DNA from 3 places in the Bacillus sp. EB106-07-01-XG149 genome. Region 2 is predicted to be linked to each of the others. Evidence: riboswitches for the same ligand, from Rfam matches in the RefSeq annotation. Region 2 holds a riboswitch; each other region holds the start of a gene.

Region 1 (4,290 bases), on a different contig from region 2:
TATTTATATTTCAATGGGGACACTACTTGAAGGACTCGAACCATTCTTTAATACTTGTATTGATACTTTCTCAGATTTTGAAGGGATAGTCGTAATGGCAATTGGTGATCGAAATGATCGTTCTAAAATTAAAAAAGCGCCAGACCATTTTATAATTGCTTCATACGTACCCCAATCAGAAATATTAAGTGAAGCAGATGTTTTCATTACACATGGTGGTATGAATAGCGTTCACGATGCCATTTATTTTAATGTCCCATTTGTTATAATTCCACACGATAAAGACCAGCCAATGATAGCACAAAGATTAACTGAACTTGAAGCAGCACATCGATTATTGAAAGAGCATGTTAATGTGCAAACTTTAAATGAAGCGGTAACAGACGTTCTTTCAAATGAAAAGTATAAACATGGTATACGAAAACTGAATGATAGTTTTTTAGAATGTGTTGGTACTAAAGAAGCAATTACAGTTATAAAATCTCTTTTAAATAAATAGTGTGGACAATATAAAAACATAGAGGATTAACCGTTATGCTTTTATATTATTATCCTGCAAACTGCACAGCAGTATTTGCATGTAAAAAAGCGGTATCAAAAACAGGTACAGTAAGGTCGTTTTGGGAAATGAGCAATGGTATTTCAGTGCAGCCTAGCAATATACCTTCTGCGCCGTTTTGAATTAATGAGTTTGTAATTTGTAAAAGTTTTTCTTTTGATGTTTCTGAAATAATTCCTTTACTTAATTCATTTAAAATAACATGATGAATAAAATTTCTTTCCTCTTCATTTGGGATGATCGTCTCAATATTAAAATTTGTTAGACGTGATTTATAGAAGTCTTGTTCCATCGTTTGTTTCGTACCCAATAGTCCGATACGCTTTATATTCTGTTCTACCATTTCTTTAGCACTTACATCACCAATGTGAAGTAGTGGAATAGATATTGCATTTTCTACTTCTTCAGCAAATAAATGGACCGTATTGGAACACATTAATAAACAATCAGCTCCGGATTTTTCAACCTTTTTTGCAACTGTGACTAATTCGTTTTTCACTTCTTCATATTGATGATTTTGTAATAAAGTAGTTACTTCACCAAAGTCCATGCTATATAAAACAAGCTTTGCATTTTGATCATATTGAGAGAGTGTAAGTGTATTAATATGTTTATAGTATAACGATGTAGATTCCCAACTTAGTCCACCAATTAAACCGATTACTTTCATCGTACATTCCTCCCGTAACTATTTTGAATTCATTATTTCACAATTCCGATAAGAATACAATGGTTTAAACGTACCGTTAAACAAAAAATAAAAATAATTAGAAAAGTGTTGAAATTTATACTTATTAGTGCCATAATACGAATTACAAATTAATACTTATCCAGAGAGGTGGAGGGAACGGCCCTATGAAACCTCAGCAACCCCTATATAAATTTATAGGAAGGTGCTAATTCCGCAGAGGACACGATGTGTTTTTTGGAAGATAAGAGGATTCTTGAACGTGAAGAAAATGACCTCTTATGTAAGGGGTCATTTTTTGTTGTATAGAAAGGGAGTGTCGATGCATAATTCATTTTCAAAATAAATATAGAGTAATAAAAGTTGACTAATATGGGAGGGGAATTGTAATGAACAAATTATCAACAAAGTTAGTAGTAGCAATCGGAATTGGAGCAGCATTATACGGGATATTAGGACTTTGGGGATTTTCTATTGCACCAAATACATTTATTAAACCTGCATTAGCTATTTTAACCGTTTTTGGAGCGTTATTTGGTCCAGTAGCAGGACTTTTAATAGGACTTATCGGTCATACAGTAACAGATACAATCGCTGGATGGGGTATTTGGTGGGGTTGGGTTATAAGTTCAGGCATTATCGGCTTTGCAATGGGACTCATTCAAAAAAGAGTTAGCTTTAGTGTGAAAAACGGTATGTATAATAAGCGGGATATTTCTTATTTAGCCATTACTGGGTTAATTGGTATTGTCATTGCTATTATATTTGCTGGGGCATTCGATGTTATTGTGATGGGAGAACCATTTGACAAAATTGTTATACAAGTATTAGGAGCAACAATTGCTGATGTTATTGTATTTCTAGTTCTTGGATTGCCAATTACAATAGGTCTAGCTAAATCTAATAAGAAACATACACATTTAAAAATTGAAAAGTAGGGATGTTAACATGCAACCAATTATTTCTTTTGAACAATTCAGCTTTCAATATGAACATGCTGCGCAGCCTACTGTAAAAGACATTACATTTCATATATACCCTGGAGAAAAAGTACTAATTGCTGGACGAAGTGGTTCAGGGAAGTCAACTTTAGCTCATTGTATCAATGGGCTAATCCCCTTTTCTTATGGGGGGATTAGTACTGGTAATATTTTAATTGCCGGCAAAGATCCGAGGAAAGGCAGTGTTTTTGAACAGAGTAAACAGGTAGGAACAATTTTGCAAGATCAAGATGCTCAATTTATTGGTCTTACAGTAGAAGAAGATGTAGCTTTTTATTTAGAAAATGAATGTGTAAATCAAAATGAAATGAAAAAAATTGTTTCAGACTCATTAAAAAAGGTAAAGATGCATTCTTTTCATAAACAAAGTCCACATGAATTATCAGGAGGTCAAAAACAAACCGTTTCTCTAGCAGGGTTGTTAACAACGAATGCTGATATATTATTATTTGATGAACCTTTAGCGAATTTAGATCCTGTCAGTAGCTTACATACAATAGAACTTATTAAAGATATACATAAACAATATAATAAAACAATTGTAATTATTGAACATCGAATAGAAGAAATGTTAAATCTGGATTTAGATAAAATCATTTTAATGGATGAAGGGGAAATTGTTACGATAGGGACACCAGAAGAGATTTTTGCGTCAAATATATTACCATCTATCGGCTTAAGAGAGCCTATGTACATAGAAGTATTAAAGAAATTGCAGTTTGATGGTAATAATGACGTAATATACTACCCACTTGAAAATCTTCAAAGGGAAAGTGTTCGTAGCGTAATAGATGAGTGGATGGAGAAGCAAGTTTTTTGTAAAGGTACCCCTACAAAAAAAGAATTATTGAAAGTAGAGAATTTGTCATTCTCCTATTCTAATAAACAAAAAGTATTGGACAATGTAAATTTCTCAATATATGAAGGTGAAATTGTAGCACTTTTGGGCCATAATGGAGCTGGTAAATCAACATTAGCTCATAGTCTTATAGGCATAAACAAAACAAAAAATGATAGGATTGTATTTGATGAAGTAAATATCAATTCTTGGTCTATTCGTAAACGTGGTGAAGTTATATCTTATGTGATGCAAAATCCAAATCATATGATTACGCAACCTACTGTTATAGAAGAGGTTACATTTTCATTAAAATTAAAAAAGGTTTCAAATGAAGAAATTAAGCTTAGGGCGGAAGAAACATTAAAAATTTGTGGTTTGTATCCATTTCGTAATTGGCCAATTCAGGCATTAAGTTATGGACAAAAAAAGAGAGTAACGATTGCATCTGTACTAACAACAAATCCGAAACTTATCATTTTAGATGAACCGACAGCGGGACAAGATTATTATCATTATAAACAGTTTATGTCGTTTATTAAAAAACTAGCTGCAAAGGGAATATCTTTTATTTTTATCACACACGATATGAATCTCGCATTAGAATATGCAGACAGAGCAATCGTTTTACATGAAGGGGAAATTATTGCGAATAATACCTCGTCTATCGTATTAGGACATTCAGAAACGTTACAAAGAGCGAAACTTAGGGAAAGTTCATTATTCAAGTTAGTTAAATTTAGTGGGATTGCATACCCTGAAAGGTTTATAGAACTTTATTTTGAGGTTACTAGGAGGGAGGAACATGTATAGTACATACTTTCATCGTATGGATGGAGCAGTGAAATTGTTATTATTTATTTTTTGTATGACGCTTACTTTTTTGTTTCTTGATTTTCGCATATTGCTTATTGTTTTTATGATTGGCTGTATCGGACTTCTAGTTGCAAAAATTCCATTTCGTAAAATTTGTATTGTTTTTACTGTTATATTTACATTTAGTTTATTAAATTCTGTAATGATTTTATTTATTACACCAACTCATGGATCTGAATTAACCGAATCATATACTTCGTTTTTACATATCGGATATGCAACAATTACATGTGAAACATTATTTTATGCAGCTACACTTTCATTAAAATATTTTACGTTATTACCATTTACACTTATTTTTATATATACGACTGATCCAAGCAAATTT
Region 2 (4,290 bases):
TTCTGAAAATTATATACAATATGTTATTGAAAATTAAGAAAATAAGCAAGATAAAAACCTTACAAATTTTAGCTTGTTATATGGTATAGTGAGAAAGTATGTTTGGGGAGAAGGAAGGAGATTATACGATGAATACACCTACTCAAACTCCTTCATTATCGGCAACGATGAAAGAGTGGCATTATGCATTAGCGTATGAAATTAAACATTGGAAAACGATAGGTGGTAGTAAAATTTCTATTATGAACGGTCGTTTTTTATATACAGATTATGAAAGTACAGTATACGTATTTCAGCTTATTTCGGAAGTAAGCTTACCTGAAGGTTCACCAATTCGAATTGAGTTTGATGGTGAGGAAGCGACAGGAGAAGTATTATCTGTACATGGATTAGAAATAGAACTGAAATTAAATGATTATATACAAGGTGAAATACGAGAAGCTGTTTTATACAGTGAACCGTGGCAATTGTTAGAGCAACTACAAGAGCGATTAAAAGAGGCACATAAAGATAAGTTAAAACGTAATCGTATAAAGCGTCTTGTTGATGGGACGAGCGGTCCGAAACATATTGAGAAGATGAAAAATCCGAAAAATGAATTGGCGTATCGTTCGTTTTACAATCCGACAACGTACGTGTGGGGACCACCTGGAACAGGGAAGTCTTACAATTTATCACGTATTATTTCGGCTCATTATCAAAAAGGAAAATCGGTACTTGTATTAGCTCATAGTAATGCGGCAGTAGACGTATTAATGAGCGAAGTAACGAAGCAAATTGAGAAGAAAAAGAAATGGACACCTGGCGAAATTGTTCGTTACGGTTATAGTCAACATGAACATATACGAAATCATGAAACATTACTTACGTCGAAGCTAGTTGAAACGACGAACGGATCATGGGGGGAAGAAAGACTCTATTTAGAAGAAACACGACAAGATCTTCGTGAAAAGATTTTATCATATAAAGCGACTTCTGCTGATAAGAAGCGTATACAAGAGATTGAAAGTGATCTTCGAAAGCAAAAAGCGAAAATTAAAGAAGTAGAAAAAGAATACATTGAAAATGCGAAAGTAATCGGCGCAACTTTATCGAAATGTGCCATTGATTCACTTATTTATGAGCGTACATTTGATTTAGTTGTCGTAGATGAAGTGAGTATGGCATATGTTCCGCAAATTGCATTAGCTGCTTCACTTGGAAAACGTATTGTCGTTTGTGGAGACTTTTTACAGTTACCTCCAATTGCGATGGCGAACCATGAACTCGTTCGAAAATGGCTTGGGGAAGATATGTTTTACCATGCTGGGATTGTTGATTCTGTCAATAAATCAGAAGCACATCCGAACCTATTTATGCTGCAGGAACAAAGACGTATGCATGCGGATATATCGAAGTTTACAAATTCGTTTATTTATAAAAATAGAGTATATGATCATCCGTCTGTTTCAGACCGTAAAGAACTTGCGCAGCTACAACCGTTCGCAAATGAGGCAAGTGTTTTATTTGATACGAGTTTAATGGGAGCCTTTTCGTTAAAAGACGCTGCTTCTGGTTCTCGATTTAACATTATGTCTGGTTTAGTAGCGATGCAAATGATGTTAATCGGACTGTTAGATGGTGTTCAATCGATCGGTGTTGTTACACCTTACAGGGCACAATCCCGCTTTTTATCAACGTGTATTAGAGAAATGTTGCAGAGAACGAAATATCAAAACATACCAGTTTTAGCGGCAACAGTTCATAAATTCCAAGGTTCTGAAAGAGATATGATGATATTTGATACAGTGGATAGTTATCCGCAAGAACGTCCTGGCGTGTTATTCTTTGATCACAAAAACCATCGCCTCGTCAATGTAGCCGTAACGAGAGCGAGAGGGAAGTTCATTCAATTATCAGATTGCCATTATATGCGTAAAAACCTTTCGAGAAAACAAGCGTTATCACAATTAACAGCTCATATAGAACGGCACGGAGATGTGTATGATCGCACGACATCAAGACAATTGTGGGAACGAAAAATTTCGAAACGTTTACGCTGGTTTATGGAAATGAATCTTGAAGAGCCGAAAGGGTTATTGAAAGATATTTTAGCCGCAAAACGAAAAATTATTATTTCGCTTCCAAGTACAAAGCAAGTGGATAAACGAGTATGGCAAGCGTTAATGCGCACAAATGCGCAAATAACAGTGTATAGTGATGGACCAGTTCCGTTAAAAAATGTAAAGTTACAAAGACAAAATAAAGCATTCCCGTTTATCGTAATCGATGATGAAATCTTTTGGGCAGGAGCACCGCTCACATCTCAAATGATGTTTGAAGGTAGTATGGAATTTCCGTACGTATGTGCAAGATTACAAGCACCGGAAACAATTGGTGTGTTAAAAGGATTTTTAGATATTCGGTAAATTCGGATAGGAATTCCTTGACTTTTAATCGGAATGAACTTAGAATGAATGTAATTTAATATAATCTTATGAAAATTCTTATCACGAGAGGTTGAGGGACTGGCCCTATGACACCTCGGCAGCGGATTCTTTATGAATACTGTGCCAATTCCAGCAAGGTAACTTGAAAGATAAGAAAGAAGCTCATTTTGACTGTATATACAGAAGCCTCTTTCTATCTTTTAGAAAGAGGCTTTTTTACGTGAAAATATAAGGGGGAAGAAAAATGGGAGCGACTGGAGTAACGTCACAAAGAAAAACAATTGAAGAGAGTATTGAAAGAAATAAGGAAAAGTACATAGAAACAAGTCACGATATTCATGCGAATCCGGAGATTGGTAACCAAGAGTTTTATGCATCAAGAACGTTGAGTTTATTATTAGGAAGCGCAGGATTTCAGTTACAACACAATATAGCTGGACATGAAACAGGTTTTATCGCGCGAAAAAGTTCAGGAAAACAAGGGCCAGTTATCGCATTTTTAGCTGAGTATGACGCTTTACCAGGACTCGGTCATGCATGTGGTCACAATTTAATTGGCACAATTAGTGTTGCGGCTGCGATTGCATTATCAGAAACGCTTGAAGAAATTGGCGGGGAAGTTGTCGTGTTTGGTACTCCAGCTGAAGAAGGAGGACCAAATGGTAGTGCGAAAGCGAGTTATGTAAAAGCGGGGTTATTTAAAGATATTGATGCGGCACTTATGATTCATCCGAGCGGAAAAACAGCGCCAACGAGCCCTTCACTAGCAGTCGATCCACTTGATTTTCATTTTTACGGAAAAACAGCTCATGCCGCAGCTTCACCGGAAGAAGGAATTAACGCATTAGATGCGATTATTCAGCTGTATAACAGCATTAATGCACTTCGCCAGCAACTTCCGTCAGATGTGAAAATTCATGGCGTTATTACAGAAGGCGGAAAAGCACCTAACATTATTCCTGACTACGCCGCAGCAAGGTTCTTCATCCGCGCAGCAACGCGAAAAAGATGTGCAGAAGTAACAGAAAAAGTAAAAAATATCGCACAAGGAGCAGCATTAGCAACAGGTACGAAAGTGAAAATTCATCAATTCCAAAATGAAATCGATGAACTACTCGTAACAAAAACATTTAATGACGTCGTAGCCGAAGAATTAGAATTACAAGGTGAAGACGTAAATCGGAAAGAAAGATTTGGCATCGGCTCAACAGACGCAGGAAACGTAAGCCAAGTCGTACCGACCATTCATCCGTACATTAAAATCGGTCCAGACGATTTAATTGCGCATACGAATGAATTTAGAGAAGCAGCACGTTCAGAATTAGGAGATAAAGCATTAATTACATCCGCAAAAGCACTAGCAAATACAGCGTATCGATTAATTACAGTAGAAGGGTTGTTAGAGAAGGTGAAGGAGGAGTTTAGAGAGGCGCAGAGAAATCAGGGATAGGTGAGAAGGAGACGAATCTCTGGATTTTCTAGTAGGAAATTGAATGAAAAAAGAACCAGCCTATGGCTGGTTCTTTTTATATTATATAAGAATTTTTCCACATACACTCGGTATCTTTATCTTAGTACCCTCTTATCAGAACGACAATTTCTCCTCAAACTCACTCTTTAAAACAATTAAAGGAGACGATAATCCAAATTGCATTAAGGAGTCTAAAAATGTAGCGAGAGAATCCATCGAATCGCTCATGACCTTCATCATATAATTAAACTCCCCGCTAATTCGATATAAATCAGTTACTTCGGGAGCGGCATTACAAAATTGGATGAAATCAGAGCATTGACTCGTTTTAAACATGATGAATGCTTGAATGTTCTTATTAATTTTAGAAGGCTCAAATTTCGTTCGGTA
Region 3 (4,290 bases), on a different contig from region 2:
GATGCCGTTACTTTCACCCTCTCATTAACGATTGATTCCCACGGACGTGGTACCCTCGTATTAATAAATATCATTTTATGTTCATTTCCAATTAACTTTATAAACGAAACAAGTTGCTCAGTAGTAAAGGCTCCATTTGTATCTAATCCAACAATGAAATAGTTTCTTAAATTCGCTTCATTTTTTAACTCTTTAACTACAGGAATTATTATTTTAAATCCACAGGAATAACCAATTTCAAAACAAAATTAACAATACTAGTTGGCGGACAACCATTTACAATTCTTCAGGGATGGTTGTCTATCGAAGTTAGCGCAAACGGACGTAACTTTCAGATAATCAATACGCATTTAGAGCCGTTTTCTCCCCCTGTTCAAGTTGCTCAAGGGAACGAATCACTAACAGGACCAGCCAATACAAATCTACCGCTAATCCTTCTAGAAAATTCAAATTCAAGTGCTAACGGAACCAGTTCACCAACATATAGAAATTTCATCACGATATTGTATTAATTCAGCTTCTTATCTTAATAAAAAAATGTATTTCAATTTATAATTTTAATAGAAGGAATAGATTAAGTGGAGGAGGTACTTTGAGGATAGCGCCTTTTCTTTATAAAAACTCAAAATGCTGGCATTGTTAATATTTTCGTTCCATCTGGTGGCGGTCAATGGGCTGTGCAAGCACCAATTATGATTCCAGCTGGCGCTGAACTTGGTGTACCTGCTGCAAAAACAGCAATGGCAATTGCGTGGGGCGATGCTTGGACGAACTTGATTCAACCGTTCTGGGCATTACCGGCATTAGCGATAGCTGGTTTAGGTGCTCGTGATATTATGGGATTTTACGTCGTTAACTTACTATATGCAGGATTTATCATTAGTCTATGTTTCTTATTTATTTAAAACAAAAAGCTAGTTTTATACTAGCTTTTTTACATAATAAATCACTTATTTCCCACGCAATTTATTACGGTCTCCCACTCTATCTCCGTAAGATGTAACGCCTCAAATGAAAAAAAGTCTTCACATACTTTTTCAATTACATGTGGATTTTTCTTAAGGAAATTCCACTGTAACGCTTTAGGAAGAAAATACGTTTCATATTCTTTACTTCCTCTTACTACCTCATCCACTTCTCTTTCACAAATTCCTCTTATTAAATAATCATTCCTTAATTGAATCTGTATTTGTTGAAATATTTCACTACATTTCTTCAATTGGATTAAACAATTAATATATGTACGAAAAAGTTCATTATCATACTGACAACACTTTATAATACGTTCCATTTCATTCATAATGAACGAGCCTTTTCTTCTATGTGTAATAACCACTTTTCCCGCTTCTCTACTTTACTCGTTTTCACAGATTGAAAAACAGATCGTTTTATATCGCGAATGCCGCAAAAACGTAACACACCTCGCTTCATCATAATCCAATCGGCTGATCGATATAATAGTGCGACGTACCATAATGGCGAGTCTAACGTATTAATTACCCATGCCTTCTTCCCTTTCAATAAGCCTTTCGGCAGGGCTCCTTCATATTTATAAGCAAAACCAGCAACGAAAATGCGATCAATAAACCCTTTTAAAATAGCAGGCATCCCCCACCACCATATCGGATATATAAAGAGAAGCGTATCCGCTTCTTCCACTAACGTTCTGTACCGGGCTGTTTCTTCTTCATTTACTAAATCACGTCTTTTCTTCTCCTCATTAAATACAAGGACTGGATCAAATTGTTCTTTATATAAATCAAGTACCTTAACCGAATGATCTGTTTCTTGTAATCCTTTTTGTACATGCTTTAATATCGCCGCGTTAAAACTGGAAGGACTAGGATGAGCGTATACAATTAGTACGTTCACTACAAAACAACTCCCTCTATAAGTTACAGTTTCCCCTTCTTTAACATCTTTTCTACAATTTGCACGTTTTTCGAACTTTGTAATAAACGATTTAATAATGTAAGTAACTCTTCCTTTTCTAAATCTTTCAGTTTCTCTTTAAGCGTACTTTCACCAGCACCTTGAATATCATAAACAACTGCCGCCATATGCTTACAATAATTCTCATATGGACACTCGCAGCTACTTTCTGTAAAATTTTCAAGATCAATCATTACTTCATAGTTTCCTGCATTTCCAGTAACAAAAGCAAATATTTTCTTTTCTTGTATTTCAACATCTTCTACATGTCCTTCTTCATAATATTCAAAACCTTTATCCATAATGTACTTAGGAATCCATTTCGTTATATCATTTAGTAAGTAAGCGTACATAACAACACCTCTTCCTTTAATTCCCTTTTGACTTCCAAAACCCTGCATGTTATTCTAATAACTGTCAAATAGCAAGTCTATATGACAAAACGACTGACACCTATTCGGCGGAGGTGTCTCTTTTCATTTGCAGCCGATATGAAGTGCCTCTTTCAGGCACATTCAATCTTTGACACTACACACTCAACACCATTCCCTTGTATCAGGCTGCTTAAGCAGTCTTTTACTCTACATACTTCAAAAAAAAGAGAGCTTAGCTCCCTTTTCCTGCCTTATAAAATACCCCTTTTTCAGTATAGAGATATTCATCAGCTAATGTAATTTTCCCATCCAGTTTCAGTTCATCTAATAGTCTTGATAAATAAAATTGATGTAACATCTTTTTCGTGAATTTTCCTTCATGATGCGAAACGATATGTTCTTGAATATCTAACAATGATATTGGCTTATCTTGCTCTATCATATATTCATAAACTGTACTACGCAGTTTTACGTATTTTTCGAGTGTCACAGTACTTCGCAACCCCTTTCTTCTTAATATAAATTTTCGTAATCGGTTTTTTTGCAACAAAAAAACCTCTCCGATAAGAAGAAGTTACGTATATATCTTCGTCTTATCTCCCAGAACAAATATGTTCTGCTGGAATTAGCACCTGCATCGCGGTTGCTGGGTTTCATCGGGCCAGTCCCTCCACCTCTCTGGATAAGAAAATATTCACTTAATTCCTACTATACGTAATTTCGTTTTAATTGTCAAATAAATATAACAAATTATATTTTGTTCCTTACTGTTCATACTATACATATATGAATATGCAAGGAGGATTATGAAATGCACGAAAATGCTCGTGGATATGTCCAAAATTCTTTTCAATCATTACAAGAAGCAAAACATTGTTTAGAAGAAGCGCTACAGACTGTTGAAAAAGATTTTAATCGCGCTCGTATTGAACAATCACTTTATGCGATCGAACAAGCTATTCAACGCTGTGATTACACCGTTCATATTTTAGAACAAGATTGAAAAAACTTCCCATCATAAGATGGGAAGTTTTTTCAAATGGCATACTTCATAATTATTACCGTTATAATTAAAAAATATACAGAATTAGCAATTTCTAAAACCCCTACTTTTATAATAGAAATTTTTTTGCCATACAACATAATTGCTCGAATGACACTCGGTATAAAAATAAGAGAACACCACGGATTCATTGAAAATACAATGATTGTTAATACAATATGGTACCCCCATGATATACGGCGATACTTCGGGTTATTTTTCTCGCGAATCATCGTTTTTACATAAAATGTACTTCCTAAAAAATATAAAAATGAAATAAGCGCAATAAATAGTGCTGTTTTATCTATAAGTTTCATTGAAAAATAATAACTAACTAAACCACCAATACAAAAAACAATAATCGCACTAATGTCATTTAGTAACGCTCTTTCATTCTTTTGACGGGCGTAATACATATTTACTATAAATAATGGAATCATTACTGCTACGAATAAAAGAATGCGCCATTCATATAATAGAGAAATCATCCCAAATACGAAAGCGATGATAAAATATACAATTGCTGCATGTAAAAACTCTTTTTTTCGTTTTTGCTTTATGTACGTAAGAAATGGATACGTAGCTAAATAGATAAAGAACCAAGCTAAAAACAATGGAATATGATAAATAGTAGGTTTCCCAAGTATGACACTTAATAGAAATGGTATAACGAGCATGGCCCATGCACCATGTTGCTTCGGAATAACTAACTTCATTAACTATACACCTCCCTTTTGAAAATAGTTCTCACCTACTATTATACAAATAATTTTATATAGTAACGGATATATATTGGACTATTTTTTGACAATAAAAAATGCTCCTTACAATATGTAAGAAGCATGAAAGAGGCAAACGAATATGTAAGTCGCGACCCTACCTTATATGAGTATGCTTTTCTATGCCATGTTATGCTTATCTAATATGCCATATTTCTTTTTG

The links. Region 2 has a riboswitch for S-adenosylmethionine ahead of AC3WTA_RS23115 (M20 family metallopeptidase). Riboswitches for the same ligand answer to the same signal wherever they lie in the genome.
Region 1: it holds a riboswitch for S-adenosylmethionine, as region 2 does, so the genes downstream of both, AC3WTA_RS02125 (ECF-type riboflavin transporter substrate-binding protein) here and AC3WTA_RS23115 (M20 family metallopeptidase) in region 2, are expected to answer to the same signal.
Region 3: it holds a riboswitch for S-adenosylmethionine, as region 2 does, so the genes downstream of both, AC3WTA_RS18965 (hypothetical protein) here and AC3WTA_RS23115 (M20 family metallopeptidase) in region 2, are expected to answer to the same signal.

The regions. Positions count from the first base shown of each region.
Region 1 covers NZ_JBYTDP010000001.1:391,050-395,339, reverse strand. The annotation lists gene AC3WTA_RS02135 (macrolide family glycosyltransferase) at 1-499, shown strand, start outside; gene AC3WTA_RS02130 (aspartate/glutamate racemase family protein) at 549-1,229, opposite strand; SAM riboswitch class I at 1,383-1,498, shown strand; gene AC3WTA_RS02125 (ECF-type riboflavin transporter substrate-binding protein) at 1,637-2,185, shown strand; gene AC3WTA_RS02120 (ABC transporter ATP-binding protein) at 2,196-3,899, shown strand; gene AC3WTA_RS02115 (energy-coupling factor transporter transmembrane component T family protein) at 3,892-4,290, shown strand, end outside.
Region 2 covers NZ_JBYTDP010000007.1:26,447-30,736, forward strand. The annotation lists gene AC3WTA_RS23110 (AAA domain-containing protein) at 99-2,408, shown strand; SAM riboswitch class I at 2,484-2,585, shown strand; gene AC3WTA_RS23115 (M20 family metallopeptidase) at 2,674-3,879, shown strand; gene AC3WTA_RS23120 (Lrp/AsnC family transcriptional regulator) at 4,015-4,290, opposite strand, start outside.
Region 3 covers NZ_JBYTDP010000004.1:379,596-383,885, reverse strand. The annotation lists partial or broken gene AC3WTA_RS18990 (SGNH/GDSL hydrolase family protein) at 1-206, opposite strand, end outside; partial or broken gene AC3WTA_RS18985 (TIGR00366 family protein) at 627-905, shown strand; gene AC3WTA_RS18980 (group-specific protein) at 947-1,300, opposite strand; gene AC3WTA_RS18975 (NAD(P)H-dependent oxidoreductase) at 1,297-1,872, opposite strand; gene AC3WTA_RS18970 (SWIM zinc finger family protein) at 1,896-2,285, opposite strand; gene AC3WTA_RS18965 (hypothetical protein) at 2,539-2,856, opposite strand; SAM riboswitch class I at 2,897-2,995, opposite strand; gene AC3WTA_RS18960 (hypothetical protein) at 3,118-3,309, shown strand; gene AC3WTA_RS18955 (YwiC-like family protein) at 3,342-4,064, opposite strand; gene AC3WTA_RS18950 (ECF transporter S component) at 4,248-4,290, opposite strand, start outside.